Regions from separate parts of the Paenibacillus sp. MER 180 genome, predicted to be linked through region 2. Evidence: riboswitches for the same ligand, from Rfam matches in the RefSeq annotation. Region 2 holds a riboswitch; the other holds the start of a gene.

Region 1 (15,848 bases), 160 kb from region 2:
AAAACATGACTAAATCCTGCTTCTTCAGGTATGCCATTCTAGACATAAATGAAAACTCATTTTGTCTACTCATCCCATATGTGATCCAGCTTATCTGCGTAGAAACGAATTGCTTTCTCGAAACTAGCAATTCCTGCATCTTTCGTCGTATCTGCTAACTCTGTCAGCAGCAATTTCATCGCTTCTGCATGCTCACCAACATTGTACAGTGCCATTGCATAGAACACCTTTAGCTCTCTGTGATTCGGGAATTCACTCACACCCTGCGCCAATATCTCCTTCGCACTTTCGTATTGGCCCAGTGTCCGATAGGTGCTTCCTAGGCCTAATAAAGCTCCAGGTCGATGAGATTCACCTAATTGATTGCGAAGAGCTGCTACATAATAGGGCACCGCCTGCTTCTCTAATCCTAAGTTATCGTGTGCGCATGCCATTTGATACAGCAGCTCGGCATTATTCGGGTCCTTCTCCAGCAATTGTGCAAAGATTGTTATCGCCTGCCCGGCTTGCCCTTGAGCCCTCAATTGAACTGCTTCTTCATATGTGCTTTCCATTTCTACCGTTCTTCTCCCTTATTGACCAATTGATAAATGGATCTATAATGAAATTAGCAATCATTTCTTCATCTACCAGAAATAATTACAACCATCTTATCACGTAAGAACTTTTGTTATCAATCTAAAATGCTCTTACCGTCCTCTTTGTCAATCAGCATTGCCTTTCAGCAAATATCATCGCTCAAACCTACATTCAGTAAAAAAGGAGGAATCGTTGATGGTATCAGTAATCAGTCTTGTTGCGGCCTGTATCCTATATCTCATCAGCCTGCTCCATGTATATTGGGCATGCCGTGGTACATGGGGCACAACAGCTGTAATTCCCGAAAAAAATGGCAAGCGCACATTCTCTCCACGACCGGGAATGACCCTGCTCATTGCTGTTCTTCTTGCCCTTTCAGCCGTCATTTTACTTATGCGCGCATCCTACATTTCATTTCGTTTCAATGCTGTTCTCCTGCAAGCAGGCGCATGGATATGCGCTGTCGTATTCGCCTTGCGAGTCATAGGCGACTTCAATTATGTCGGGTTGTTCAAGCGAATCAGCAAAACGAAATTTGCAAAAATGGATACCTGGCTGTATGTGCCTCTATGTACTTTCTTATCGTTTGCATTTCTACTATCTATTTTCTTTGGTGGAACGCAGCAATAAAACCATGATTCCTTCTACATACAACACACTTCGAATAATAGACTCGCTTCCCATTCCGGAAGCGAGTCTTTGTATTTCCTGCAGCGTTAGCAACATCCCTTTTCCCTATTCAACAAACAGGTTACAACATCAACCACATCAGAAACTGGGTAAATGTGGGTTGACAGATAACACCACCAGTTATATAGTTAGTTACATGAGTAATTAACCAATTTGGTGGTGTAGATATGACAGTCACAATGGACGACAGCCGCCCCATTTTTGTGCAAATTGCCGAACGGATTGAGGATGACATCATCGAAGGTCGATTGCCTGAAGAATCGCAAGTCCCTTCAACGAATCAATTTGCTTCCTTTTTTCAGATCAATCCCGCTACTGCGGCTAAGGGCGTCAATGTGCTGGTTGATGAGAACATTTTGTACAAAAAGCGTGGGATAGGTATGTTTGTATCGACAGGAGCGAGGGCAAAACTCATGGAAAAGCGGAAAGAACTTTTTTACGAACAGTATGTGGTATCCATGATCCGCGAGGCAGAGAAGCTTGGCATTTCCAAGGAACAATTAACAGACATGATTCAGAGAGGAGATCGAACGAATTGAGAACCATTACTGAAGTTCAGGGATTAACCAAGTCATTCGGTGATGTTACTGTCGTACACGATGTTAGCTTTACACTCGAAGCTAACAAAATTTATGGCCTGCTTGGGCGCAATGGCGCAGGAAAAACAACGATAATGCATATGCTGACGGCGCAGTTGTTTCCAACAAGCGGTGAACTTCTTGTCTTCGGAGAAGCGCCTTATGAGAATAATCGCGTTCTGAGCAAGATTTGCTTCATTAAGGAAAGCCAGAAGTATCCAGACAGTTTTCGAGTCATTGATGTCATTGAGCTCTGCCCCTCCATTTTCCCGAATTGGGATCAGGAATTGGCGAGCAAACTGCTGAATGATTTCAATCTTCCTTTAAGGAGACGTATCAAGAAGCTGTCACGCGGGATGCTTTCTTCCGTTGGCATTGTTATTGGATTGGCAAGTCGAGCTCCGCTGACCATTTTCGATGAACCCTATCTCGGACTTGATGCAGTAGCTCGCAACTTGTTCTACGACCGCTTGATTGAAGATTATGCGGAACATCCGCGAACGATCGTACTGTCCACACATTTAATTGATGAAGTCAGTCAATTTTTAGAGCATGTGATTGTGATCGATGGAGGAAGGATCATTTTGAATGAGGAAAGCGATGCTTTGCGTGGCCGTGCCTACTCTGTCGTTGGTCAGCGAGAAATGGTCGAGTCATTCATCTCAGGCCATACCATCATCAATCGGCAGCCATTAGGCGGACTATTGTCTGCAACCGTGCTGGGCAATCTAACTTCTCATATCCGAGAACAAGCCGCATCGTTAGGCCTTGATCTCTCAACAGTATCCCTGCAGCAGCTTATTGTTCACCTCACAAAAAGAAAATCTGATCGCAAGGCGGTGGAGACGCGATGAATCGAGTAACAACCGTTATGAAAATGTACAGCAAGGATCACATCATGTGGTTTTTCGCTCCGTGGTGCTTTGTACTGCTTCCTAGTTTTCTGATCAACGTGTTGATCGGTTACTTGCTTCAACCGGAACAAGGCTACTACAGCGGCGGTGTGGTCTCCATTTTTATCTATTTACTGATTCTCGGCATTGTAGCCGTGACCCAGAACTTTTCATTCGCTTTTGGAATAAGCATCCGCAGAAAAGACTATTATTTCGGGACTATATTAATGTTCCTGATAGCCAGCGTAACTGTAGCCACAATTGTGATATTATTGTCTATTGGTGAACGAAGTATTACCCAAATGCTAGATGCAAATTTTCATTTCTTTTCCCTGCCTTATATTACGGATGGGAGTTTGCTCGAACAATGGTGGGTTTACTTCGCAACAGCTGCTCATTTGTCTACTTTAGGATTCATGTTCGCTATGTTTTTCCGTCGTTTTGGCCGCACGGGAATGTTTATCTTATTTCCAGTCACCCTTGCCATCTCCTCCATCTTCAGTTATCTCTGCACGTACTACAGCTGGTGGGGCAACATATTCTCATGGTTCGGCAGCCATTCAGCTGCGCAGCTTGCTTCTTACTTTTTCGCCTTGGCGGTTATCCATTCTTTACTTACCTTCATCATGATCCGCAGAACAACAATTGCTTAGCATATCTACAAACAAAGCCGCCGGATATATATCCAGCGGCTTATCAGCTATATCATTACCTAGTGACTCATGATTTCATATTAAGAAATGATTGCTCTTGCTTCTGCTTATTTAATCGAGACTTCGAACTTAGCTCCCGCTCCACCAGCAAATACAATGGTACCACCGCTTGGCAATTCAATTCCTTGTTTCCCTGTTGATGATAAGGAGAAATGTACGACATGCCCCTGCTCATTGTACACTGCAAATGAAGATTGCTTAGGCATTGTCGTAAAGGTCAGCTTCTTCCCAGCAACTGCTTTTGGCAGCTTAAACCATCTTGCATAACCATCCTCTTGAATGGTTACTGTAGATTTCGACCCTGGATACAAGGGCTTAATTGTATCCTCTGATACCATAATATACCCTGAACTATCTAAGTACTCCACTCCGTCCTTTGTGAAGAACTGATATTCCATAGTATCCCTTCCGCCCATAGCTGGGATTTGCACCTGATTACTTGCCGAATCCGGGCCTGTAATGGTCTTATCGTCCACGTAACCAGGCAGATCGGCGTGTTTATTGATTTTACCCCCATCCATAAGCAAATAAGTGAGGGAACTATATTTTTCATTCACTGGAAAATACTTTTTGCCTATGCGCTTCGTCCATGCGGATTCAACTTCTTTGGAGATATCATTTTTCTCAAGCTTCTCGCCAGTATACTGAGTCAGAGCTAGTTGAGAAAGTCCTGGTACATCTAGGTACATACTTTGCCATAAATAAGTACGTCCATTGTCTTTCGCATCGAACCGTATCTTCGTCGTTCCTTCTTCATTCATAAATGTGCCGTCTGCTGTATATACATACTTCGCTGCAGGCATATCAGGCGCTTGATTATAAGTGATAGACAGTTCGCCGTTCTTGGCAATGGCCACTTTCATGACAACATTGGTTGACGCATAATAACCTGCATACTTGGCAACATCAGCTGGCATTGCTGCTTTCTTCGGCTTGCCGAATGACTTAGCAGGTTGTAACTCCTTAATCGTACCTTTCTCTTTCAATGCCTGCAACACCATCTCGTTCGCCAACATCGCATTCGTCGAGCTGGATCCACCTGAAGACAAGACGGCCGCTGCCATATTGTGCTCTGGAAGTACAACCAGCGAAGCATGATACATGATCGTGTCGCCGCCCTTATTCTCAGCTTGGATACCGTATCTATTGAATGGATAGAGCTTTACACTGTCCCATCCAAGTCCATAGTTCACAACCGTGTCTACTTCTCCTTCTGGCCAGAATCCGCGCTTATATTCCTCTTGACGCATTGCTTTAACAGATGTAGACGACAATACTTTGTCATTCTCCCCTGTAAAGATTTGCGCGAAACGAACTAAATCCTCAGCCGTCGAGTATATTCCCCCCGCACCGATGACATTGCCGTTTTCCGTAGGGAGCTGCCCTTCATATGCAGGGTGATACGTGCCTGCAAACTTTGTTTTATCTGCATTGTCCAATGGTGTTTTTGTATGAGACATAGCTGCTGGTTCTGTAATATATTGATGAAGGAATTTAGTAAAGCCCATTCCACTCACCCGTTCTACCAGAATCTCAGCTAATGTAAATCCATCATTGCAATAAACAGAGAATGCACCTGGATCAGCCTTCAGCGTCTGCTTCTTCAATTGCTCCAGCATCGTATCGTGGTTAATCGTGTCATTGTCCCCAAGCAAGAAGCTATTTCCTAACGTTGATCCCCGGAGCCCCGAAGAGTGATTCAACAGCATCCGCGGTGTAATCTTCTTGTACCGCTCATCCTTCATTGTAAATTCAGGGATGTATTGCACAACAGGAGTATCTAGATCTACCTTTCCTTCTTCAACCAGTTTCATAACGGCTACCGTGGTAAATACCTTGCTGGTTGATCCGATTCCGTACATCGTGTTTTTCGACAGTGGTACTTTTCCTTGAGCATCATTCTTACCGGCTTGCCCAGATACTACGATGTTACCATGATCAATAAGTGCATATTGAACACTTGTCGTACCGAAAGTGTCCGTCAACAGTGAAGCTTTTTCAGTAGCAACTTTTTTAGTAGCGGAGTAATTCAAGCCCCCATTTGAAGCTGCAGCCATTGCGCTCGTCGGAACAAGCATTGCAACAACCATACTTATTGCCAATACCAAAGACAAGCTTTTCTTCATTCTTATGCCTCCCCAATTATGTACTTATAGGATAGTACGTTTGAACGCTAAGAAAGTTCAGTTTATTTCCAGTAACATCTGATTTATCTCGACGAATCACCCCCCATTAGCATGTTGGATTCCTTGATTTAGCTTCAGCAGCAAAGCTTCCGGGTTATCACACCTGAATACCACGGAACGTTTCGGGATCGTCCTCCCGAACAACCCTTTTGTCTCGATTGGTTCTTTTAGAACAATTTCGTATTGTGGGGAATCACAGATAATGACGGCATAATGCATATCTTTCGGAATTTTCTCCCCCATGCTGATTTCTTTGGCCTTCTGTATGACGGCAACATTGTTCAGGGGCACTTCAATCCTGTTTTGATAACCACAACGAATAATGATTCGATTGTCCACAACTAGGTGTGGCAAGTATTTCGCAGATTTATATAGTGCCATCAAATAGAACAGTCCATAGATATTAATAGCTGAAAGGATCCATGCAGCAAGTTCACTCCACATTTGTACGAGAAAATGAAACAATACACCTTCGATTATAAGTAAAATGGATAAAAAGATGGCCATGGTTTTCAACTGAGAATGTTGATGATAGGAGAATGCCTCTCCCCGCTCCTTACCTGGTTTCTTCATCCAAATCATAATCGAATAATAGATCAGATGACGTACATCTGATACGATGCTTGACATCTTCAGCTCCTCCTTAACTGATTTTCCTCAAATCGATGCACGGCCTCTTTGATGTAATCCTCTACTTCCTTGGAGAATATGGACACGTAAAGCAGCGAATGATCATCGAGATCTAACTCCGCTATTTTCTCCTGATAATGTGGTGCAATGTGTTCATTCATAGTCGTAATCATGTGCTCGATGGTACGCTGAACCACTACTTCGGATGGCGATACTCCTAATTTGCAATAATGCTGCAATTGATTCACAATTGCGAGCATTTCCCTCTCGAATTTTAGTCGTTCCTGTGGGGAAAGATGCTTTAGAAGCGCATGTTCGATAACTGATTGTGGCAATCGGTCTGATAGCCACTCTTCTTGTTCCTTTTCACGATGGATCGAGTGGATGATCGCTAGTAACAGGTCACTGTCTAAATCTTCATCTTGCATGATCTGCTCCACCCGCGTAATCGTATTGATTACATAGTCAAGCTCTCCTCTTTTTTTCGCGAGCATAGCCTTCTGCTTTTGCAGTGTATCGCGCATTTGAGGTGAATCGTGGTTCGCAAGGTAATCCGCGATTTCCTGTAAAGAAAACCCCAAATATTTGAGAGTAATAATTTTCTGCATGGTTGAAATGTCATCCTTACTGTACAGACGATGTCCATGTTCATTGTAACTAGAAGGAGCCATCAACCCTTTCCGATCATAAAAATGAAGTGTGCGTTCTGTAACACCAGTTAGTGTTGCAAAAGCTTTAACGGTATACATGTGTTCATTCAATAGGACATCTCCTCTCGTCATAATACCTTCAATGTACACTATGACGTAACGTCATAGGCAAGGCTTGAAAACAGAAAGAAACAGCATCTCACCTTAGATATGGAGAAATGCTGATTCCAGTAGTACCCTATTCCAATAGTTATTAAGATATTACCGTATAACTGAGCTTCTTTTTGCCAAAGTTAATAGCCGCTTGATGATTGGCAGTGCTATATTTCCCGAAATAGACATCAATCCAACGATATGAGAGTTTAGCTGTATTCTTGAGATCCCCTGTATCTTCCACAACAAACGTGTTTATCACGTAACCGCCTGGAATCGATATGCTCTCATTATTATTTAATACAATCATTGTACCAAACGGAAAAACAGGCTTGTTCCAGTTTCCCGCCCCCCAGATTGTCGGATGCACAGCAACACCACCGATGTAGGCAGCTTTTCCACCAGCAAACACCGGGTTATTGTCTCCTGCTGCCCCTGTATAAGCAGTAAAATCTTCATTCATATACGTGATATCCGCCTTCGCTGTAGATACTCCGGTAACTAGAAGTGCTGCTGACATGATTATGGCTGCAAACCACTTTCTCATCTTAATCACTCCCCTTGTCCAGACAATATCCTCCCCGTTACAGCATCGAACTCGATCTGCTGCAGTTGATCTTGATCATCTCGGCCAATCACCAAAATTGTAGTCAATCCTTCTCCTGCCTGAAGAATAAAGTGATAGCCGTTAGCCCATCCATCTCCAGGCAGCAAATGTCTTGAACGTATGCTTTTGAGTACTGCCACAGTACTGTCAATCTTGACCTTGTCGGTAGATACCATCCATTCGGAATTGTAATTACCTATTCCAGGTATGACCTTATCCACCTTTCCATCCCGAATCGCAATAACAGCGCGCTTGTTCGCAGGGGCACCCACTTGTAAATTCCATCGACTCCTTGTACCTTCTTGTCCACTTGTCTTCCCTAACCCGTCATCCACGCTTGTCACATAGAGTAGGACAGCTTCGGGATTCCACTTTTTTGCCGCTACCATTCCAACATGCAGTGCATCGATAAGCGATAATTGACTGTGTGAATTGGTACGTTCAACATGCGAATCATCCATTACAAAATGGTATATTAGTAATGAACATGCTAATACGATGACTGCACTTAGCGTGGCAAACATCTTATTCATCCCTAGCAAGCACCTTCCTGTAATGTACTATGATATAGACCAAAATCCTTTTATTGCCATTATTGCTATCACTACTCTATCAGACATTTCAAAACAAGCTCAATAGACAGACATGGATCTTGGAACAATCCCATTAAAGCCTATGAATATCACCGATTGCAAAAGGAACTTTCCAACTCTACAGACTCTACAGCGAAATCAAAATTTCCAAAGTTCATTTATTGTTGACATCCAGTTGTCAGGTTACCAATGTCATACTATATACAGGAACTGAATAGGAGGGATAACACAATGACAGCATATCATTACAACAATAAGGCTGCCTTAATTGATGCAATCCAATATACCTACAGGCGGTTTGATGAAGAATTCAACGATATCGAGGACAGTGCAAGGGATGTGCGGATCACTGGGGTAGATCGAACTCCAGCCGAGATCATCGCCTATCAATTAGGCTGGCTGCATCTCGTTATGGGGTGGGACAAGCAGGAACAGGAAGGCGAAATCGTAAATATGCCTTCTCTAGACTATAAGTGGAATCAACTCGGTGAATTATATCTATCTTTCTACGAGCATTATTCATCTTACTCATTAACTGAATTGCGCAATCAACTCAAGGATGCCGTACAGCTGTGGGTGAATTGGATTGATAGCTATAGCGATGAGGCATTATTCATACAAGGGGTTCGCAATTGGACAGGGGATAAGCAGAATTGGCCGATGGCTCGATGGATACATATTAATTCGGTTGCTCCATTTACATCATTCCGTACGAAAATCAGAAAATGGAAGAAAGGTTTTCTGAGTATGCCTTAACACTGCTCACCTAGTTGTGCAGCGGCAGATCAGTACGCTCGTAACCGGATATGAACCGTCTGCCGCTGATTCAACTAGGAATTTATCTATTCACCTTTTTATCTCTTCTTTTTATCTATATCTATAACTATATATCTATATCTATATCTATTTCAGCTTTTCTATATCTAGTTCAAGCAAATGATTGTATCTATTGTTACCTCGTCATAATAGAGGCAACATCCTGAATGGCCGTCCGTGCAGCGCCGCTTATGCCCGCAAGTTGGAAAAATCCGTGATTGACACCAAAATACTTCCTGCACTCAACACCAACTCCTGCTTCAAGCAGGCGTCGATACAACATTTCTCCCTCGTCTGCAAGAGGATCGAATTCGGCAAGAAGAATATGCGTGTATGGCAATCCTTCCAAGTCGCTTCGCTGAATAGGACTCGCCTCTAGATGTTCAGATGAAATATCTCCGAAATAAGCTTCAAAACCGCTGAGCAGTGCATCGCGAGTGATCACGTAATCATCTCCGTACCGTTGATAACTCTCGCTTGAACCACTAGCGTCCAACATCGGATATATCAAGATTTGTCTTGTTGGCATCCATTCCTTCTGCGCCTTGAGCCGCAAGGACGTTACTAGCGCAATATGTCCGCCCGCACTATCACCTGCCAGTGTAATATCATTCGGATTTCCTCCCCAAGATACGGCATGCTCACGCACAATTTGTGCGGCCTTATAGGCATCATCATGAGCAGCTGGATAGGCATGTTCTGGTGCCAAGCGGTAATCTACCGCTACCACGATCGAGTTCCCCTTGTTAGCTAGTGCTCTTAACTGACGGTCATGAGTTGTGAAATCCCCGCTCACAAAGCACCCGCCATGATAATAGATCATAACAGGAAGATTAGACATATACGACGGTCGGTAAATGCGTAAAGGGATGGAATCGATCGTATGATCGGTGATTTCCCATATAGGCTCCGCTTCTCCTGCCAACACAACCGATTGTACATAACCTTGACGGCGATCCTGATAGCTCTTCTGTCTCGCAGAAGGACGTCCTGATTCAATAAAATCCTTAACGATGCTTCGAATACCTGGTTCCAAATCACTCAAGCGCTCCATGATGTGAACTCTCCTCCGACTGAAATACATGATGTAATAGCATAATTCCATCAATATTCATGTTACACGCGAATGATCGAGGAATGCAATCCTTTCATCGAACGGGCAGCTTGAACTCCAGTTGTGGAATATAATTCTTATCCGGGCCTTTTCTAACAAACGGCTTAATGACGATTAAGCTAGGCTTCACCTTGAACGGCTCGTAAGAGGTTGAGAACACCATTCCTGTTCCTTCTCCTGAACCATTCCCAGCAATTGCATTCTGTTCATTTCCCTGCTCATCCTCGATATCGAACTCCAGATTGAGGAACCCATCAACTTTATAGCTATCCGGTATTGCATCCAGCATTTTACGATAATCTTCTTCTCCGCTTGCCCCGTGGACACCGACGAGCAAGCGGGTTGTGATGGGGGTAATTTCGACTCGATCGATCGACATATTTATCGAATCATGTGATTTGGTCTCTGATGTCTTCAGGATAATCGTTCGCTCCGTATCCTTCTTGATCGGGAAGAGAAACTCGTAATTCTCATCCACATCAGCCAAATACACGACCATCTTCATTTCGAACGAGTCTGGAAGCTCAAGATCAGCAGAATCTAAAGCGGTAACGATTATCGATTGCGGAGCATGCTCCCCACCCGGCTGGAGCCCCATCCCGGTATTTATTTGCTTGTCTCCCATATAAAAATCGATATTATTGGCTCGCTTGCTTAGCATGCGCTGCTTGTTCCATAACTGAAAAAAAGAAACCTTCGCCGCTTTCGAATCTTCTCTACTGAGCACTAGAGATAGCCTGCTGCCATCATACATCATCTCAGAAATCGTGAGCGTCACTCCCTTATGGGTTACGCGCTGATTGACTGAGGTGACCATCCCCTTTTCTCCAGCGGTTTGCAAGCCAAGATCCCCCACCAGTTTGAATACGCTATCCATGAACGGAATCTGCTTTAACGTCTGTGCGATCGCTGGAGAGGCAAGACCCGAGAAGATCATGACCATCCCGAGGCTCGCTACACCCGCTGTTGAAATCAACACTCTGCGCAGCCAGCGGTTCTTCCGACTTCTTCTCTTCCGTCCAGGAAGCATCTCGTCGATGATCTGGTATGTCCGATCCATTCGGTTGCGAACGGATTCTGGCAGCTCGCTAATATATGGTTCCCTAAGCTGTTCCAGTCGCTGATCGATAGGCAGTTGTATGTCTTTCATCCGTTCATCTTCCTTTCTTCAGTATCATCCAGCCATTCTGCGAGCGTGTGACGTGCCCGATGCAGCCGTGTCTTCACCGCGCCCACGGACATATCCATCATCTCGGCGATCTGATGCATAGGCAAATCCTGAAAATAAAACAAAATAACAATATTGCGAGATACTTCCTCAAGCCGATAGATCGCCTGACGCAAATCAAGATGATCACTGTATTCAGCCGTGGCAACACCAACTTCTGGGAGTTCAGCCAGCATGATGATGCGAGCCTGCTTCCGCAATATCATATTGCATTCATTGATCAATATCCGAAAGAGCCAAGTCTTAAAATAGGCATGATGATTTAGGTTTGTCAGTGCGCGATAAGCCTTGAGCACAGTCTCCTGCATCGCATCTGCACAATCCTCGTCCCTTCTGACGATCGACCTGGCCATGTTGAACATTTGGGCTTCATGCTGCTTGATGAGTCGAATAAATGCTTCTTTATTACCTTCCTTAGCCAATCTCACTTCTGTCTCTATATCGCTATGCAAGCCGTTTCTACTCCCTTCTTTACCCCATACACGCGAATCAAACTGTCAATTAGATGCACAAGATAGGCAAAAGGTTTCATTAAACGCAAAAAAACTGCCAAATGTTCACTTTCATGCATTTGGCAGTTTACTTAAAAGCAGGAATTGCTTCCTGCTTCTATTTATTTTTCGGATTCCCTATGCTTCCAATATAGACGCGTCTCAGACACGACGACTCCAGACAAACCGAGCAGTGCAACTAAGTTCGGCAGCGCCATTAATCCATTTACAATATCAGCAAGCTTCCATATCATATCCAGCTTGATAAATGCCCCAAAGCCAATGATCGCAATGAACATAAGGCGGTACGGCAGAATCGATTTGACACCGAATAAATAAACCATGCACCGTTCGCCGTAATAGTTCCAGCCAAGAATCGTCGTGAATGCAAATAAAATCAAGCAAAACATAAGAATGAGGGAACCGTATGGCAGCGCAGCATCAAATGCTGCCTGTGTCATGGCCGCTCCTTCCATTGGGCCATTCCATACACCCGTTACAATCAATGTTAATCCTGTAAGCGAGCAGACGATGATCGTATCGATGAATGTTCCGGTCATTGATATGAGTCCTTGCTCAGCTGGCCATTTTACCTTCGCAGCCGCAGCCGCAATCGGTGCGCTTCCGAGTCCCGACTCATTGGAGAATACACCTCTTGCAATCCCGTTGCGGATCGCCATCATAACCGTTGCTCCCAAGAAGCCGCCACCTGCTGCTGTTGCATTAAACGCGCCTTGGAAAATTAACGACAGTGCGTGCGGTATCTGATCCGCAAATGCAATAAGCACAACAAAGCTCGCGATAAAATAGATAATAGCCATGACAGGAACAATTGTCGTCGTCACATGCGATATACTCTGAATCCCGCCAATTGTAACAAGCGCGGTCACGATAGTCACGATTGCCGCAGTGACTACTGCAGGTACACCAAGGCTTGCTTCTGTAGAAGTGACGATCGCATTAATTTGCGGAAATGTACCAATTCCAAGCAAGGCAACCAGTACTCCGCTAATCGCAAAGAATACAGCAAGCGGCTTGAATTTCATGCCAAGTCCCTTCTCAATATAATACATAGGACCGCCTAGCACTTGTCCATTGTCATCAATGTTGCGATACTTGACAGCAAGCAATCCTTCCGCATATTTGGTGGCCATTCCGAAGAATGCAGCAACCCACATCCAGAATAATGCACCGGGTCCACCCACCTTAATTGCAGTAGCAACCCCCACGATATTACCAGTTCCAATTGTCGCCGCCAGCGCAGTAGCCAATGCCCCGAAGCTGGATACATCCCCTTCTCCCTCGTTCTTCGACTTGAATATTAACTTCAAGGCGAGCGGCAGGCGGAACAACTGTAGCGCTCCCAAGCGGATCGTTAATAAAATTCCCGTTCCTACTAATAAAATAAGAAGCGGTGCTCCCCATACCATGTTGTTCAATTTGTCTAACCATTGTTCCATCATTGTCAAATCAGTTCCCCTCTTTGTGAATAATAAAAAGAGTCAAATCGAATGATTTGACCCTGGGGACATGTGTGCAGAATAAATAACCTGACGTAAGTGACATACCTAAATAAGATCATCATACCAATGACTTACGATTTTTCTACGCTTCTGCATCCCTGTCCTTTTACCTGAGAGTTTTAACGAATCCACGAGAATCAAATTCGTCTTGCCCCTTCGGTGCCCCAATCATGGAGTCTCTCCAGAGTCCTGTCCATTTACGGTCCTGCTTATACGTATTCGAGCTCAAGGTTCGATATGTCTAAGCGCCTGAGAGCTTACCCCTTCGGCTAGACGATTCGTCTATCTCCCGCAAACTTCATCCAGTTATAAAGTTGTAGGTAACATTATAGTAGACACACTATCATTGTGCAATGATCCATTGCATTGTAATTTATCCCATACCATCTATCACACATGTGCTTGGTGACTGTAATATAGGGATCTGGCCTCATTTAATAAATGAATGAGTTCACTCACATTCTGCACATTCGTATCGTAATTGGTAAAGCATGCACGCAGCGTTGGTACACCATGAATGGTAAATACGGATAGCCACACTTTCCCTGTGCTCAATACGTGTTGATTCACAAATAGAGCGAAGTCCTGGTCGTTTCGTGTCCATGCTTCTTGATCAAGAAAGCAAATGACAGGCAGCACGGTATCATTGGCAACTGTCCAGCCAGATCGCATTAATTCTTCTCGGAATAGCTTGCCCATTTCAACTTGATGTCGCAAGACAGCCCGATATCCTTCCCAACCCGCTGTAGCCAGGGATAAATACAGCTTCAATCCTATAAATCTCCGTGACCATTGAATGGAATGCGTATATGGATCAATCGTGGGCAGCTCCTCACCCTCCTTCGGCATATAATCTGCCGTTATACGGAAGGTTTCATTCAATATACGTGAATGCCGTGTGAAGTACATGCCCGCCCCCATCGGAACGGACAGCCACTTATGAGCATCAAACGCGATTGAATCTGCTTGCTGGATACCATCCATATGGAAGGACAGCTCGGAATCCAATACGATTGCGCCGCCATAAGCAGCATCCACATGAAGCCACATCTGTTCATGCTCCGCTACTGCCGCGATTTCCATTAACGGATCAATTGCACCGGCTCCCGTCGTTCCCGCTGTAGCAATAATAAGAAATGGGGCAAAACCCTGCGCGCGGTCTATACGTATTTGTTCTAATAACGCTCCAATATCCATTTGCAAGGAATCGTTCGTACGAATGGAGCGAATTGAATTCGTTCCAAGCCCGCAGGAACGAGCCGCTTTCACCAATGAATGATGACTCTCTTCAGAAGCATACAGAATGGGTGGCTTCTCCAGAGCTGCTAATCCGTCTGTTGCATACTTTGGAAAATGATAAGATAGAGCCGTTAAGACTGCAGTCAAATTGGCTTCCGCTCCCCCAGTCGTGAAGGTTCCATCAGCAACATCACGCGAGTAACCAAATTGAGTGGCGAGCTCACGCAGTACATAATTCTCAATTTCTACGGCAAGCGGCGCATGACTCCATGCAGCAAGCTGGGGGTTAAACGCCGCTGTTATCGTGTCTGCCATAATCCCCATAAAGTTCGGGCGGGGATTGTATAAGCCATAATATCCTGGATGTGCTGTGTGCACTTGATATCGACGCAGTCCTTCTATAACATGCTGAACCGCAGTTTGAGGCTTGACAGGAGCAGCAAAGTCAATTTGCTCCGCATACTGCACAATCTCTGATGGGATTAATTCAGGGGCAACTACTACCTCGTCGGTGTATGATAGATACTGACTGATCTTCTCTAACGTATATGAGCCTAGCATATACTGTTCCTCAGTTGATAGATCCAAGATCGGATTCTGTCTAAGCATACGGAATCCAGCAACTCCCTTCCACTGTTCAATTCAAGAAAGATGTTCCAATTGAATAATAGCTTACCGACCAAGACGACAATTGAACAGGTACAGTTTATCAGCTCGCTATGAGGACAGACCATTTATCACTCTATTATACTTACCGTCCTTCCATTTACATCGTTTTTCGAATATGAGCGCAAGATTTCGAAATCTCAACTCAAAAAAACCGCCCCTATTACCTAGAGACGGTGTCTATTGCTTCCTTACTTTCTCATTTACTCAGGCAACCGGTATACGGCAAAAGGTTCCCCATAACGATATCGACGGCTTATTTCATCCAATAGGTTCAACTGTTCTTCATTAAGTTCGACATTGACACTCGTTATATTGTCCTCTAACTGCTCCACCTTCGTCGCTCCTACAATGACTGTCGATACACAAGGCTGGTGCATAAGCCAAGCTAATGACAACGAGCTTGGGCTACAGCCGATGTCCGCTGCCAATTCGCTCACCTGTTCACTTAACGCAAACCGTTCTTCATTGAAGAACTTGTAGAAATTCGGATCCGTAT
Region 2 (15,848 bases):
TGTGCTTTCTTCCTTGCGAAGCGCTATCGTTGTATTATTGACTCGGAATGCGATCGGATCGCCGAGCGGACTGCGCTGCAGCACTTCGATCACATTGCCTGGAACAAAGCCGAGATCAAGTAATCTTCTCCGTAGTACTCCTTGAACCTCGATTCGATTCAACCGTACATGCTGGCCTGTGCCAGCGCTGTATAGCGTTACGACATTTGAATGCATTACATTCACTCTCCTGATTTCACCATGTCCTAAAAAGTTTGCCCAATGCAAGATTTGCCCCAAAAAAAAGCGGAATTGTTCCATTCGTGCTACTTCATTAGTATAGGTCAACTATGTTTGTTGGGCAACAAAAACTTTCCCCGATGCAAAAATATTTATATTTATCATATGCGCGAAGGGTGGAAACGTTGCCATCTTTTCCGTGAAATTATCATTCTAGTTGGATTGATCATTATCGCGTTCTGAATATCGTGAGTGCGCTTCTCGACAGTGATGATGGTACACGGTTTACGCTTATCCGACCAGCAATTCTAAACCCTGCTATGATTCATAGACATTGTACGCACGATGACACTGATGGGAAACACATTATGTCAATGCATCAATTATGCACGGAGTCAGAACAAGTGAAAGTGGTCATTATACAGGAAATTCCATCTCTTTCGTCGAAGGGTAGGAGTGTGGAACGAGGCGATCTCGTACATGTACGAAAATAGCATGATCGATGTTCAAATCCTTGGTGCAGAAGGGAAGATTGAATCGTGAGTGATAGATTGAATAAGACTAATACGATAATCCATCGATTAGGCATCCAATACCCAATTATTCAAGCAGGGATGGCAGGGGGAGCAACCACACCTGAACTTGTAGCGGCTGTATCGAGCGCTGGAGGGCTCGGGACGCTGGGAGCGGGATACATGCAGCCTGAACAGATGCGAAAAGCAATTCGGGCAATCAAACAGCTTACGAGCAAGCCCTTTGCAGTAAATCTATTCATACCAGAACCAGCCGGGATTGATCAGCATATATCGGATGCAGTGATGGAAGATTTGCAGAATATCGATAGACATCTGAATCAGCAAGGTCAAGAAATCAGCGAGGGTAGAAGCAAAGATAGAAGCAAAGTGACATACTGCTTTGATGAGTCAGCTTATCGGCTAACTTTTCATAACCAGATTCAAGTCATTCTTGAAGAGAACGTTCCGATTCTCAGCTTTACATTCGGAATTCTCGATGAGAACTATATTCGTCAATTGAGAGAAGCTGGCATCCTCTTAATAGGAACAGCAACACATGTTGCCGAGGCGAAACAGCTTGAAGCTGCAGGTATCGATATGATCGTGGCTCAAGGCAGTGAGGCAGGCGGGCATCGCGGAACATTTGCAGGAGACCCCTATTCAGCTCTAATCGGCACATTGGCGTTAGTTCCTCTTATTGCTGATCAGGTATCGGTTCCCGTCATTGCTGCCGGCGGTATAATGGATGGACGCGGGATAGCGGCGGTCATGGCCCTTGGAGCACAAGCAGCACAGTTAGGGAGTGCTTTCCTGCTGTGCAAGGAGAGTGGGGCACATCCCGCTTATCAAGCGGCCATTCGCGCATCTGACGAATGCAGTACGGTCATTACGAGGACAATCTCAGGCAAGCCTGCAAGAGGAATACGGAATGATCTCATTCGCAGGCTAGAGACTTATCACGATTCCATACCTGCTTATCCAATTATGAATGAACTTACGAGAGGCGTTAGACAGTCGGCTGCTCGAACCAATAATCCTCAATATATGTCATTATGGGCAGGGCAAGCAGCACGAATGGGGGAAGTTCAAGGGGCACATGACAAGATGGAGCAGTTGATCAAGCAATGGAGAGATGTAGTGAAGACGTTGCAAATGTAAAATTGAGAGCGACCGATGGTGATACAATGATGATTAAACAATGACGAACAATGACGAACGATGATGAAACGATGTCAAATCAATGATTCAGCAACGACTAGACAACGAATAAATCACGATAAATTGATGACGAAATGTTGATGAATCGTTAATGAAAATGATGGAAGAAAATAATCTGAAAAATTTGCGAAAATGAGCCAGATTAAGCTATGTAGGCGATAGTTTAAGGAATTGGCAAATAGCTGCACAATGTTTCGTTAATGCAAGTTTTGCAAAAAATCATAATTTGCTTCATAATGTCTTAGGAGAGCTCGACGTTCAGCGTTGGGCTTCCAAGCATGAATCGCGGAGGAGCAAGACATATGAGTGCTTACATTGGGGAACGTTATCAATTATGCAAGGTAATTTTGCATTTGGCAGATGGAGTTTTATATGAAGCCATAGATTTGTCACTTAAGAGAGATGTATTTATATATTTGGTAGAGAATAAGGGACTGGATAAGGCTGAGCAATGCAAGAAAGCGTTTGGTCAAATCTCGCATTTTTCAAATAATCGATTCTTCCATATGCTGAATGCAGGGACGTCCGGCAGTGATTTCTTCGTGGTGTTCACCTCCTATAACGGAATGCCGCTGGCGAAGTACATACAGCATCACGCGCTGAGTGCCAACAAGACGCTGTCCTTGTTATATGAAGTTGGTAAGGCGATTCAAGATGCGCTGGAATCGAATATTACGAACTTCTCCGTATCTGTCGACAACTTGTGGATTACGGAGGATCATCAAGTTCTTGTGATGAACTATTGGTCAGAGGCACCGACCGAGCGCTGCGGTACATTGGGACTGTGCTACTTGCTGTATCAGCTGAGCACACTGCATTTGAATGTGCCTCAATACTATGAAATGTATGAGTCGCGCTTGGCCGGTGCATTGAAGGAACTGTCTCCAGGTCAGAAGGAAGCGCTGTTGTCTCTCGTACAGAGTGTCTATTTAGGAGAAATCTCGCAGTTTTCCTTCATGCTGACGCTCCGCGAGATTATGGATTCGCCGAACATCCCTGTGAAGACAATTGGGGGCATTTATACGCCGCCCGTTCCGAAAGTGGATCCAGAGCTGCTCATCACTGCTGAGGAAGAGGCGGAGGAAGAAGAAGCCGCACCTTATGAAGCGGATAACGCGGAGAATGTGGGCCGCAAGAAAATGATACTCATTCTTGCATGTGCTGCTGTATTTATTTGCGTATTGGGCGGAGCAGTCATGTTGGCAAACTCCTTGTCGAAGGCAAATGATGCAGCGATATCTACTGATGCTCCAGAGTCTACCGATCAGGTTGCAACTGAGAATCCAGCAACAGAGCCGGGAACGGATTCAGATGCAAGCCAACAGGACTCCGGCTCTTCTACAAACGTAACAGAGCCGCCAGCGACGGATAACAATAATAATTCATCCAATGATAATTCCTCTCAAGAACGCGAGACGGAGAAGAAATCGGATGATTCGGATCGGAAGTCGACTGAGCGTGACCGTGACCGTAATAGGGATTCCAACTCGAACAATACGAGTGTAACTCCGCCTACGACGCCAGAGAAGAAACCTGACGATCATACAACAGATTCTGGAACGACGAATAACGGCGCTCATGATGGTCAGACAGGGACAACGTCAGACACGACAACGCCACCAGACGGTCAGCAGCCTGATGGCCAGCAGCCGGATCCGAACACGAATACAACGACGGAACCGCCGAATTCTGGTGAGATTGCTGTTCCTAACTTAGTGGGCTTGTCGAAGGAAGAAGCGGAGAAGCAGGTTCTTGCAAGCGGCTTGAAATATGAGTATGTTCTCGAGAACTCGGATGAACAGGAAGCAGGGAAAGTATTTAAGCAAGAGGTTCCTGCTGGTGGAGCTGCGAAGAAGGGTGACAAGATTAAATTCTATGTTAGCCGAGCGAAGAAATAATTAAAGCAATCTAAAGTTGTAATACTGAAGGACTGAAGGTAAGTTACATTTCGTCCAATAATGAAATGCCCCGAGTGCCGTAACCGAATTGTCGGTAGGCGCTCGGGGCATTTTGCATGTTGCTGCTTATTACTAATTAATTACAAGCACAGTTCAATACAGGCTTCCGCGCGGCTTGGGTTTCATCTAGTCGCTTCACATCCGTATAATGCGGTGCATTCAGCAGCAGTTCAGGTTGTTCCTTCGCTTCCTGTGCGATCTGGATCATTACATCGATGAAGCGATCCAGCGTCTGCTTGCTCTCTGTTTCCGTAGGCTCGATCATCATACATTCCTCGACATTGAGCGGGAAGTAGATGGTTGGCGGATGGAAGCCGAAGTCAAGAAGGCGTTTGGCAACATCCAGCGTCCGCACACCGTACTGCTTCAACCCTTTGCCTGACATCACAAACTCATGCTTGCACACGCCTGGATATGGAATATCGTAATAAGGCGCCAGACGGTGCATCATGTAGTTGGCATTCAGTACCGCGCATTCAGATACACGGCGCAGCCCTTCTGGACCGTAAGTGCGAATATATACATAGGCGCGCAAGAGGATACCGAAGTTACCGTTATAGGCCTTGACTCGTCCCATGGACAGCGGAGAGCCTTGATCGAATTCATATGAACCATCCTCAAGCTTCATCACCGTAGGGGAAGGGAGGAATGGAATCAGCTTGCTCTTCACGCCAACAGGGCCAGCACCAGGGCCGCCGCCGCCATGAGGCGTGCTCATCGTCTTGTGCAAATTCAAATGGACAACATCAAAGCCCATATCCCCAGGACGCGTAATGCCCATAATGGCATTGGAGTTAGCGCCATCATAATAGAGCAATCCGCCAGCTTCATGAACAATGCTCGCGATCTCGACAATATGCTCTTCGAACAATCCGAGCGTGCTCGGGTTCGTGAGCATCAATGCTGCCGTATCAGATCCAACAGCGGCTCTGAGTGCTTCCAGATCAACGAATCCTTGTTCGTTAGACGGTATTGTAATCGTATCTAAGCCAGCTACAGTTGCACTAGCGGGGTTCGTACCATGAGAGGAATCAGGAACGATTACTTTCGTCCGCTGCTCGCCGCGGCTCTCATGGTAAGCACGGATCATCATCAACCCCGTCCATTCTCCATGCGCGCCTGCCGCAGGCTGAAGCGTGACCTTATCCATACCAGTTAAGGTAGCGAGATCCTCTTGCAGCGTGTACAGCAGCTCTAGAGCCCCTTGCACCGTGCTTGTAGGTTGATAAGGATGGATTGCTGCGAGACCTGTCAGCCTTGCTGCATCCTCGTTAATTTTCGGATTATATTTCATCGTACAAGAGCCGAGTGGGTAGAAACCATTATCTACGCCGAAGTTGCGGCGTGATAAGGCGGTATAATGTCGAATCACATCAACCTCATACACTTCAGGCAGCTCGGCCTCTTGACTGCGCAGCATCGAAGTTGGGATAAGCTCTTGAATCTCGATTTCTGGAACATCACATTCAGGTAAGGAATAGGCAATACGCCCAGGATGACTCAATTCAAATATTAGTGCTTGTTCCGGTTTCATACGCAGCTCACCTCCAGCAGGTCAATAAATTGTTCGATGTCTGATTTGGATTTTTTCTCCGTGACCGCAATGAGCATATGTCCTTCCAGTTCAGGATAGAAGCGGCCAAGATCCAAGCCGCCAATGAATCCGTTGTCCAGGAGCAGAGACTGCAATCGATCCATGTCAGTATCTTGCGGGAGACGAAGTACGAATTCATTGAAATAAGGCGCTTGGAACGCTAATCCAAGATTGGGCTTGTTGTTGATGTAAGCAGCTGCATAATGAGACTTCTGTATATTGAGCTTCGATACCTCTTGCATTCCCATCTTGCCCATGACGGACATATAGACGGAAGCAGCAAGAGCAAGAAGTGCTTGGTTCGAGCAGATGTTGGATGTCGCCTTCTCGCGACGAATATGCTGTTCTCTCGCTTGGAGTGTAAGAACAAATCCACGCTTGCCATCCAGATCCTTGGTCAAGCCGACAATTCTGCCTGGGATGCGGCGCATATAGGGCTCTGCAACGGCAAAGAAACCGCATGTAGGACCGCCGTAAGATGCTGCAATGCCAAGCGGCTGGGCATCTCCAACACATACGTCGACACCTAGTTTGCCAGGGCTCTCCAACATAGCAAGACTCAGTGGATTCGTACTCATGATGAGCAGGCCTTTATTTGCATGTGCAATCGGTTCAATGGCGCGCACATCTTCAATGCATCCGAAGAAGTTCGGGGACTGAATCAGTACGGCAGCAGTCTCGTCCGTGACAGCACGCTCCAGCTGAGCAAGGTCAGTCACGCCGTCTTGATATCCAATCTCGACTACTTCAACATTAAGTCCTCGAGCCATTGTGCGAACAATCTGTCTCGCTTCTGGATGGACAGTGCTCGAGATGACAAGCTGCTTGCGCTTCGTTGCGCCAACCGCCAGTGCTCCAGCTTCTGCAAGTGCAGTAGCGCCATCATACATGCTGGCATTGGCAACAGCCATACCAGTCAACTCGCATATATAGGATTGAAATTCAAAGATTGCTTGCAATTCACCCTGACTGATTTCAGGTTGATAGGGTGTATAGGCTGTATAGAACTCTGATCTAGAGACTAGATGCTGAATGACTACAGGGATATGATGATCGTATATTCCAGCACCAAGGAAGCTGGTATGGCTCTCACTGTTAGCATTGCGGGAGGCCAATTCCTTCATATGCTTCATCATGGCTGCTTCATCTAATGGTTCAGACATTGGCAGTACTCCATTGTAACGAATGGAGGCTGGGATATCGCGGAATAGCTCGTCAATGGAAGAGATGCCGATCTGCTGCAGCATGTCAGCCTGATCTTGTTCCGTCACTGGAATGTAACGATGCTTCATGATGGATTCGCTCCTTTGGCAGGGGTCGGGATTCGTTTATAAAATGGAGTCGAGACGACGCGGGCTTTCAACTGCTTGCCGCGAATTTCGACAAGAATTTCTGTATCCAATTCAGAGAATGCGGATTCAATCAAGGCCAGCCCTAGATTGCGCTTTAATGTCGGCGACTGTGTTCCTGTTGTAACTTCTCCGATCACGCGCCCATCTGCAAGCACTGGATAATGGGAGCGAGGAATGCCTTTGTCGATCATCTCAATGCCAACCAGCTTTCGTGCCGGTCCATCGGTCTTCTGCTTCGTTAATGCTACACGGCCGATGAAGTCGCCCTTATCCAGCTTGACGAATCGTGCTAGTCCTGCCTCAAGCGGCGAGATATCGGCTGTAATTTCTTGTCCATAGAGGGGGAGACGTGCCTCGAAGCGCAAGGTATCTCTAGCACCAAGCCCTGCTGGGAGCAAGCCGAACGGTTCGCCCGCGCGAATCAGTTCATTCCATACGTGTGCTGCATCCTCTACGGACAAGTAGAGTTCGAAGCCATCTTCACCGGTATAGCCTGAGCGAGACAGCAATGTTGATACGCCGCAGACTTGTGCATCTGATAGGAAATGGAATGGTGTGAGCGAATCAATAGGTGCTTCAGTTACCGCAGCAAGAATAGCTTGGGCATTCGGCCCTTGAAGGGCAAGCAATGCTGTGCGATTCGATACATTGGTCAAGGTAACGCCATGAATCAGGTGTTTCTGCAGCCATGCGTAGTCTTTATCGATGTTGGAGGCATTAACGACGAGCATGTAACGGTCGCTCTTCATCTGATAAATGAGAATATCATCGACAACTCCTCCATCAGGGTAGCACATCAGCGTATATTGTGCTTTGCCATCCTCGAGCCGCGATACATCATTTGTTGTCATCTGTTGAAGAAATGTCAGGGAGGCAGGGCCGCTTACGATAAATTCACCCATATGGGAGACATCGAATAGACCTGCATGTGTACGAACTGCTTCATGCTCTCGCTGAATGCCGATAAATTGAACAGGGAGCTCCCAGCCGCCGAAGTCAATGCAGCGTGCACCCGGATAAGCAGAGTATTGATCAAATATTGGCGTTCTCTTCAATTGACTCATGAATTCACCTCGATACGCGTATTTGGACTAATTATCGGTATACGAACATAAAAAGGACAGCCGAAAGAAAAGTGGATGCATCGCATCCTCTCATTCTCTCGCTCTGTCCTTTGTACCTGAGAGTGTCGCCGATTGTCGCAAACAAATTGTTTGTTTCCGTGTCTACCATCGACTTTCCCCTTGGGTGACTGTATTCGTTTTCATGAATAGCAGTGCTCTCCAGAGGTGCGTCCGGTAAAAGTCCTTTTGCCTGAGAGATTCACCCATTCAGGCTTACTCCTTCGGCGCTGCTATGTCTCAGCAGTCTCTCCCTTTACCATCATTCGCCATTTTCAGCTGTCATCTCTACATTAGTTGAGCTTTCCACACTTTGTCAATTGATATTTTCTTCACAACTGATTTCATAGCTTGTCATATTGACAATCATGCATATCTTGCAATAATCTAATGGTGTTATAATTACCCAGTTTAATCGTAATTCGCGAACGAGGAAGGTCGGGAGAGTTTGACAATTGCGATTGTCAACACCGAAGGAGCAAGTTGCCAGCCGCCGATTGGCAATGAATCTCTCAGGTTCCATAACCGCCATTCTGACGCAGCTCTGGAGAGTGCATTTTCTATGCCGCCAAAGGGGTAAGTTCAACCGCAGTTGTGGCTGTGGAGGAACGGGAACTCTCAGGTACCGAGGACAGAGAACAAGGCGACAAGGCCGCTTCCTGTCCATTTTTACGATCTCGATTGGATAGACGGCCTGATGAATGACATTATGAATGAAATGGGGCGTTGACATGAGTGAAGTGAAGAATGGATTGTTGTATAGTGAAGAGCATGAATGGGTAGTTGCCATAGAAGGCAATACGGTACGGGTTGGCATTACAGATCATGCACAATCCCAGCTGGGAGACATCGTATTCATCGAATTTCCGCCAGTAGGAACCAGCTTGTCCGCAGGGGACAGCATGGGATCAATTGAATCGGTGAAGACCGTATCTGAGTTGTACTGTCCGGTATCCGGAACAATTACGAAGGTCAATGATGGATTGGAAGCGTCGCCAGAGCTTGTGAACAGCAGCCCCTACGAAGATGGATGGATTGCAGAAGTTGAAGTAGAAGGCAGCGTTGAGGAAGCTGTGAAGCACTTGCTGAATGCAGAGCAGTACACGAAGCTGATAGATGAATAGTTGAAGGAACAATAGGTTGAGAATCTAAGAACCTGCTGTACCGGTATCATGCTGGTGCAGCAGGTTTTTTCATTTGCTTTCTGACAAATTTCGATAGGATTCACCGCCGAAAAGGAGTACAATATAAGCATCGACAACTAGATGTTGCAATGCTAATAAGAATGCTAGGTGAATGGAATGACAATCGCTTTTTTTGATTCTGGAATCGGTGGAATAACCGTGTTGGCTGAGGCTATGAAGCATATGCCGCATGAACAATATTTATTCTATGCAGATACGCTGCATGTCCCTTATGGGACGAAATCTCAATCTGAAGTAATGCGCCATGTACATTCAGCTGTGGAAGACATCATGCAGCACAATGTTAAGGCGCTTGTTATTGCGTGCAATACAGCGACAAGCATCGCAGCGTCTGAACTAAGACGGAAGTACGACATTCCGATCATCGGGATGGAACCAGCAGTCAAGCCTGCCGTGGAAATGAACCGCGACAATGGCAAGCGTGTGCTTGTATTCGCGACAGCTTTAACCTTAAGTCAGAACAAATACCATACATTAATCAGTCGAATTGACGAAGAACATATTGTGGATTCGATTCCCTTGCCGGAATTGGTAGAATATTGCGAGCAGTTAAACTTTGATAAGGGAGTGATAGGAGACTACTTCGTGCATAAGCTTGCTGGATTGGATTTGAATCAGTATGGAACAATTGTGTTAGGGTGTACGCATTATCCCTATTACAAGCACATATTGAGAGACATTATCCCTGCTCATATCCAGCTTATAGACGGCAGCCATGGCACCGTGCAGCGTCTAGCACAAGTAATGCAGGAAAACCAGCTTAAGCAGTCATCAGATACGTCAGTTCGCCCTTCAATTCAATTTATGTGTTCAAGTCATGAGCAGCAATACATAGACAAGTTACAGACTGCACTCTATACCTATCAGACCTTCGGGGGAATGGATACGAATGAACAATCAATTGTTCGAGCTGACGGGGAGCAGTGCTAAGCTGATCCCGATGCTTCCTGAACATAAGGAAGATTTATATGAAGCAGCATCTCATCCTGATATTTGGCACTACTTGCCGCGCACCATCCGCAGTCTTACGGATGCAGAACGAGTGATTCATGATGCTGTTCTGAACCGCGAGAAGGGGACTGAGTATCCATTCGTTGTCATTGATCAGCTTACAGAGCGAATTATTGGCGCAACGAGAATAATGAATATGTCTGCCTTGCATCGATATGCCGAGATTGGCGGCACATGGTATCATCCTTCTGTATGGCGTACTCGCATCAATACAGAGTGCAAGTATTTGCTGCTGCAATATTGCTTTGAACAGCTGCATACGATTCGTGTTCAGCTGACGGCAGATGTGCGCAATGAGCGCTCGAATCGCGCCATTCAGCGGTTAGGAGCCGTATACGAAGGGAAATTGCGCCGACATCGGGTGATGGAAGACGGGTATATTCGCGACTCGAATGTGTACAGCATAGTTGATGAGGAATGGCCACAGGTGAAGGAGAGGCTCGAGCAATATTTGCACCAGGTGTATGTGTAGTTATACCGCTATTCAATCGTTCAATTCACAGTTATGTATCAATAATACAAAGAGAGGATGTGCCCACCAAGTAGATGGGGCTAACATCCTCTCTTTCTTATATGATGATTAAGCCGCTCGCTTATAGGACAAAAGTAAAGATAATGATGGATGTTACAATACACGGCAGCCCAATTAAAAACATCGTACCGCTAAATTTAATATTTCTTCGATGGTCTTCTTCCGGAATGTGACCCATATTAAATTTAAGCTTCGTATCATCCTGGAATAGACCCGAGAAAAGGGAACCAACTACCCACAACCCTAAACCTAATTAGCAATTGATGTTGAATAAGGAGTGGAGATCTCCATTTTGCCAAATGTACACATACAATACTGAAAGTACAATGAGAACGAGCCCAATTGCAAGACGTCGTAAGATCATATCATACCTCCTTGAATTCCACTATTACCCATCATACACCAAATTCAACCTATGTGAAAGTTAGATCAAAATAAATTCGAATAAAATCAATCAAAAAACGAGTATTGAATTTATGATGGTATAATAGGGAGCTTATGAAGCCAGCATCCTTACGAAGTTACTTGTACACCCTGAGATGTACATAGAATACGGAATGTATCGCTATCCTTCTTCAAGACAACGGCGTTAAACCCTGATGTTTCATTTGTATCGGTATGACGAAGTGATAGCCAACCACGATCAAGCAAGAATATCCGATCCAGGCTGCCGGAATCTGTTGCAATGGATGATTGCAGCTGGTAGGCGCTGGAATATACAGATAGATCCTCTTCAATATTCGTTGTTTGAATTTCGACTCCAGTCAATGTATATGAACTAGGCCAGACACGCGAATGCTCGTACTCGATTAACCACGGCATTTGTAGTCCAATGTAGGCTGTCTGAAAAGAGATGCTGGTTCCGTCTTCTACTGGAGCGAGTTGATGGTTAGGTCCTATGTAAGGTATTCCTAGACTTCTTGCAGGTTCAATAAATGAAGGCAAACCTCCTGTTACTTCTAATGCGACTCCGAAAATCCCTGCACGCTGAGAGGCAAATGCAGCGAATGCAGAGCCCAATGGCGTCTTCTGTGCTTCTTCTAAATCCTCTAAGGCGATGAGTTCAATAAATCCCTCTCTTAAATAGGCAACCTGCCCAATTGTTCCTGGGAACGGAATGACTTGCTTCGTAAATATAATGCCGGTAGTCTCTTGAATAAGATGGACTGCCTGAGACAAATTAGGTACTGCAAGTGTAACATGATCCAAAAACAGCAAAGGAAATCCCTCGTTTCTTCTCAAATTACAATATTAATTGTCTGTGATATGTTACTTCCAATGAGTAACTAGTTTTTCTAGTTGCAGCTCTGCTTCTCGTAATAATTGAATCTGTTCTCTTATCTCCTGAAGTCGTTCTTCATAAAATGCTGCAGCGCATTCAGCTTGATGATTGCTATTATTGCTGTTATTGCTGTTATTGCTGTTATTGCTGTTACGCCCTGGCAACCCTTCACAGTTCTGAATCAGGAGTGCTATCTCATCAGTGCTAACTCCAAGCTTCAAGAATAACTGGATCAGCTGAACGCGCTGGACATCGATGTCTTCGTATATGCGATACCCATTCTCTGAACGAGCGGGGGACAGCAGATGCTTCTGCTCGTAATAACGCAGGGAACGAAGACTGACTCCTGTAAGCTTAGATAATTCACGAATATGCATTGTTGGTACCAACTCCTTCATAATGCGGCCACAAATATAGTGTAAAGGATGACATGATGTGAAGGTCAATACATAATAATCAATATTTCTATGAGCGAGCAGGAAATGTAAGAGTAGGAACCAGTGAGGTGGTTTTTACATTATCCGATTGAAAAGTGTATGGTGTGCTGATGTCAAAAGGAAAGAAGAGGGCAGCTAACCACAATAGGATGTTGGTTAGCTGCCCTCTTTATTACGGCTTCGTTATCGACGAATGTGATAGTTGCAGGATCTGATGGTGTATGTTCTGTTCGGACAGACCGCCATGATAACAGATGACGGTGTCAATCGGATATTTGGTCAGCTTGTCGAGAGAGTGAATTGCACTGTCCATGTCCAGTGTTGCATGCGGGACGGGACCCTGCAGCATTCCATCGACGCTTATCATCGCGTCGCCGGCTATCAAGATACGGCTGCGTTCCAAATAGACGCTGACATGCCCTGCTGTATGGCCAGGCGTGTGGATAATGTGGATTCCGCCGCAGTAAGGAAGAACTTCATTATCCGTAATTAATCGGGTTACGTTCGCTGATGGATGCATATCGCACATGGCCAGAACCTTAGGACGATGTTCATCTGGCAGCAGCGGCAGAAGCTTCGCCATAGCTTCATGGCTTGTCTTAATGAGTGGATATTTGCCTTCTATGTAGGGGGCGTCTTCGTGGTGCGCTATCACTTCGAGATTGCCGTTCTTGGATGATACCACATCAGGCAGACTCCCGATATGATCGAGGTCTTGATGGGTAAGCAGGACAGCATGCAATCGATCTAGCGGCACGCCTGCTTCTTGCATCGCCTGCTGGATTCGAATCCAATCCCCTGGCATCCCAGTGTCGATTAGTATTGCATCCTCTTCATCCCATATTAGAGTAGGATGAAGTGCTACTGGTCCTCCGATGCCTTCAGATTCCAACTCTAACATCATGATTCCTGGTGCAACGATCATTGTATATCCCTCCATCGTGAGTAAGGCTTGCCATTACGTCTTAGCATAGTATGTTTTATCACGGATGGAATTTAATATCAATAGATAAATATTTAATCATAACACATAAATAATTATTTGTCAATATGCACATCGAATCATTATGTACATTGAATCATCTTGAATTTACGATATTGAACGAAAAAATCGTATTCAACAGAAGAAAAGCGGCATCCATCCGGATGCCGCTTGTTTCAGTCATCTATATCGCTGTGTCAACGATGATTAAGGCAGCATACGGCCTCTCGTGCTGACGTAGAGGGAATACCATTCTTCACGTGACAATGTAATGGAAGTTGCATCCTTGCAAGCGCGGATCCGCTCTGGATTAACAGTACCAATTACGGGCTGAATATGTGTCGGATGTCTCATTAGCCATGCAAGTACAATCGCTTCGCAAGTTGTGTTGTATTGAGAAGCTAGCTTCTGAACAAGCTTAGCGGTAGCTTGAACCGATTCGGGTTCATTGTCAAGATTTCGTCCAGAGTACAAGCCTTGCGCCAGCGGTCCCCAAGATTGAATTTGAATGCCATTCATGCGGCAGTACTCGAGCGTTCCATCTGGGAAGGTATCGTCAGCAGAAGCTGCTTGATTCACGTGCACGCCTGCATCCAGCCAGCCATAGCGGGCTAAGCTCATTTCCAACTGATTTGCAACGAACGGTTCATTGAAGCATGATTGCAGAAGTCGAATCTGACCAGCACTCATATTGGATACGCCGAAATGACGCACTTTGCCGGATTGCTTCAATTGGTTGAAAGCTTCAGCGACTTCTTCCGGTTCCATCAGAGGATCAGGACGGTGCAGCAGCAATATGTCCAAGTATTCAATACCGAGACGACTAAGAATGCCGTCGACACTCTCTAAGATGTGAGACTTGGAGAAATCATATCTTCCCGGAATATCACCATCAGCGAAACGAATGCCGCATTTGGATTGGATAATAATCTTCTCGCGTAATCCTGGTTGCGCTTTCAGCACGTCGCCAAATACTTGCTCCGCTTTGCCGCGGGAGTAAATATTCGCATGGTCGAACATGTTGATGCCAATCTCAAGCGCCGCTTCAATAGCAGCTTCCGCACGCTTCACATGTTCATTTGTATACGGCTCATTATCCCAGCTTCCGCCCATTCCCATGCAGCCAAGCACGATGCGGCTTGCCGGAATTCCACGTTCATTCAATGGTAACGTTGTCACAAGCAATCACTCCAATGTAGTAGTCAATATTAATAGTAATCGTGTTGCTTCCTAGAGCTCGTCCAAATCATATCTGGATGATGCATTACTAGTTTACTACAGCAGAGTGCTAGATTCCACTATCACATCGACTAAGAACCGCATCGGTTGTAAAATAACCTGAATGTGGTTCTTCTCAATTGGAAGGGTTTGTGCCAAGATAAGAAAGGGGAGTTGAGCACATGTTCCAAGATTTTAAGCTGATCCCAGGGAGACCAGCTTATTTGCAAGTTAGAGATTATTTGCGACTGCTCATTAATCGCGGATGGCTTACAGCTGATCAGAAGCTTCCCTCGACAAGGGAGCTTGGCAATGTATGGGGTGTAAGCCGCAACACCGTTATTGCAGCTTATCAAGAACTTGCTGATGAAGGGCTCATCTATTCAATCCCTGGGCAGGGCAGCTATGCTTCACCTGCTGAACGAGCCGATACAATTGTAGCAAATATGGACTGGAACAAGAGAATGAGCGAGAAGGCGCAAACTGCTGAGCGCATGGATGTGATGAAACACGGTGTACGCGGCGAGCGCGGAATGATCTCGTTTATGAGTATTGCGCCAGATGAATCATTATTTCCACTTCAATATGTTAAGCAGGCATTGGTAGACCGTATTGCAGCCGAAGGCGAGATTATGCTGAATTACGGATATGCTCAGGGATATCAGCCGCTAATTGAAGAGTTGAAGCGATATATGGAATCTAAGGGCATTGATATGAAGGGCAAGGATATGCTCATTACGAACGGCTTCACGGAAGGACTCGATATTGTCCTATCTGCTATGGATAAGCGTCATGGGCGTGTCATTTGTGAGAATCCTACCCATCATAGTGCCATCAAATTGTTCAAGATGCATGGCCTTAAGATCGAAGGCATTGCGATGGAGCACGATGGGATGAACATGGAACAGGTAACGAACGCCTTAGAGGAACGTTCCTATGATCTGGCATACTTAATCCCATCCTATCAGAATCCTACTGGAGTCGTGATGTCTCCTAGCAAGCGGATGACTGCAATACGCTTATTTGCCAAGCACGGCATACCCGTAATCGAAGACGGCTTTAGTGAGGAACTGCGCTATTCAGGTGCGCATGTCGCACCACTTATTGCCTGCGCTGGCGGGGCTAATCATGTTATCTATATTGGGAGTTTCTCTAAAATTCTGTTTCCAGGGATGAGAATCGGCTGGATTATTGCAGATGAGCA

The links. Region 2 has a riboswitch for glycine ahead of gcvT (glycine cleavage system aminomethyltransferase GcvT). Riboswitches for the same ligand answer to the same signal wherever they lie in the genome.
Region 1: another riboswitch for glycine. It lies ahead of M3661_RS09700 (alanine/glycine:cation symporter family protein); the one in region 2 lies ahead of gcvT (glycine cleavage system aminomethyltransferase GcvT).

Annotation. Positions count from the first base shown of each region.
Region 1 covers NZ_JAMAVT010000005.1:61,761-77,608, forward strand. Annotated here, with positions in the region: gene M3661_RS09630 (tetratricopeptide repeat protein) at 66-554, opposite strand; gene M3661_RS09635 (DUF3995 domain-containing protein) at 775-1,209, shown strand; gene M3661_RS09640 (GntR family transcriptional regulator) at 1,437-1,808, shown strand; gene M3661_RS09645 (ABC transporter ATP-binding protein) at 1,805-2,701, shown strand; gene M3661_RS09650 (hypothetical protein) at 2,698-3,393, shown strand; gene M3661_RS09655 (serine hydrolase domain-containing protein) at 3,501-5,579, opposite strand; gene M3661_RS09660 (hypothetical protein) at 5,676-6,269, opposite strand; gene M3661_RS09665 (MerR family transcriptional regulator) at 6,272-7,030, opposite strand; gene M3661_RS09670 (hypothetical protein) at 7,173-7,619, opposite strand; gene M3661_RS09675 (hypothetical protein) at 7,625-8,212, opposite strand; gene M3661_RS09680 (ClbS/DfsB family four-helix bundle protein) at 8,504-9,028, shown strand; gene M3661_RS09685 (alpha/beta hydrolase) at 9,225-10,142, opposite strand; gene M3661_RS09690 (DUF4179 domain-containing protein) at 10,237-11,352, opposite strand; gene M3661_RS09695 (sigma-70 family RNA polymerase sigma factor) at 11,349-11,882, opposite strand; gene M3661_RS09700 (alanine/glycine:cation symporter family protein) at 12,044-13,384, opposite strand; glycine riboswitch at 13,533-13,639, opposite strand; gene M3661_RS09705 (pyridoxal phosphate-dependent decarboxylase family protein) at 13,835-15,292, opposite strand; gene M3661_RS09710 (aldo/keto reductase) at 15,553-15,848, opposite strand, start outside.
Region 2 covers NZ_JAMAVT010000005.1:221,405-237,252, reverse strand. Annotated here, with positions in the region: gene M3661_RS10445 (FeoA family protein) at 1-216, opposite strand, end outside; gene M3661_RS10440 (NAD(P)H-dependent flavin oxidoreductase) at 759-1,892, shown strand; gene M3661_RS10435 (PASTA domain-containing protein) at 2,255-3,850, shown strand; gene gcvPB (aminomethyl-transferring glycine dehydrogenase subunit GcvPB) at 3,987-5,444, opposite strand; gene gcvPA (aminomethyl-transferring glycine dehydrogenase subunit GcvPA) at 5,441-6,796, opposite strand; gene gcvT (glycine cleavage system aminomethyltransferase GcvT) at 6,793-7,920, opposite strand; glycine riboswitch at 8,022-8,145, opposite strand; glycine riboswitch at 8,149-8,243, opposite strand; glycine riboswitch at 8,407-8,515, shown strand; gene gcvH (glycine cleavage system protein GcvH) at 8,709-9,101, shown strand; gene murI (glutamate racemase) at 9,279-10,112, shown strand; gene M3661_RS10405 (GNAT family N-acetyltransferase) at 10,072-10,665, shown strand; gene M3661_RS30725 (DUF5316 family protein) at 10,787-10,966, opposite strand; gene M3661_RS10400 (VOC family protein) at 11,239-11,943, opposite strand; gene M3661_RS10395 (MerR family transcriptional regulator) at 11,995-12,384, opposite strand; gene M3661_RS10390 (MBL fold metallo-hydrolase) at 12,617-13,369, opposite strand; gene M3661_RS10385 (aldo/keto reductase) at 13,634-14,605, opposite strand; gene pdxR (MocR-like pyridoxine biosynthesis transcription factor PdxR) at 14,827-15,848, shown strand, end outside.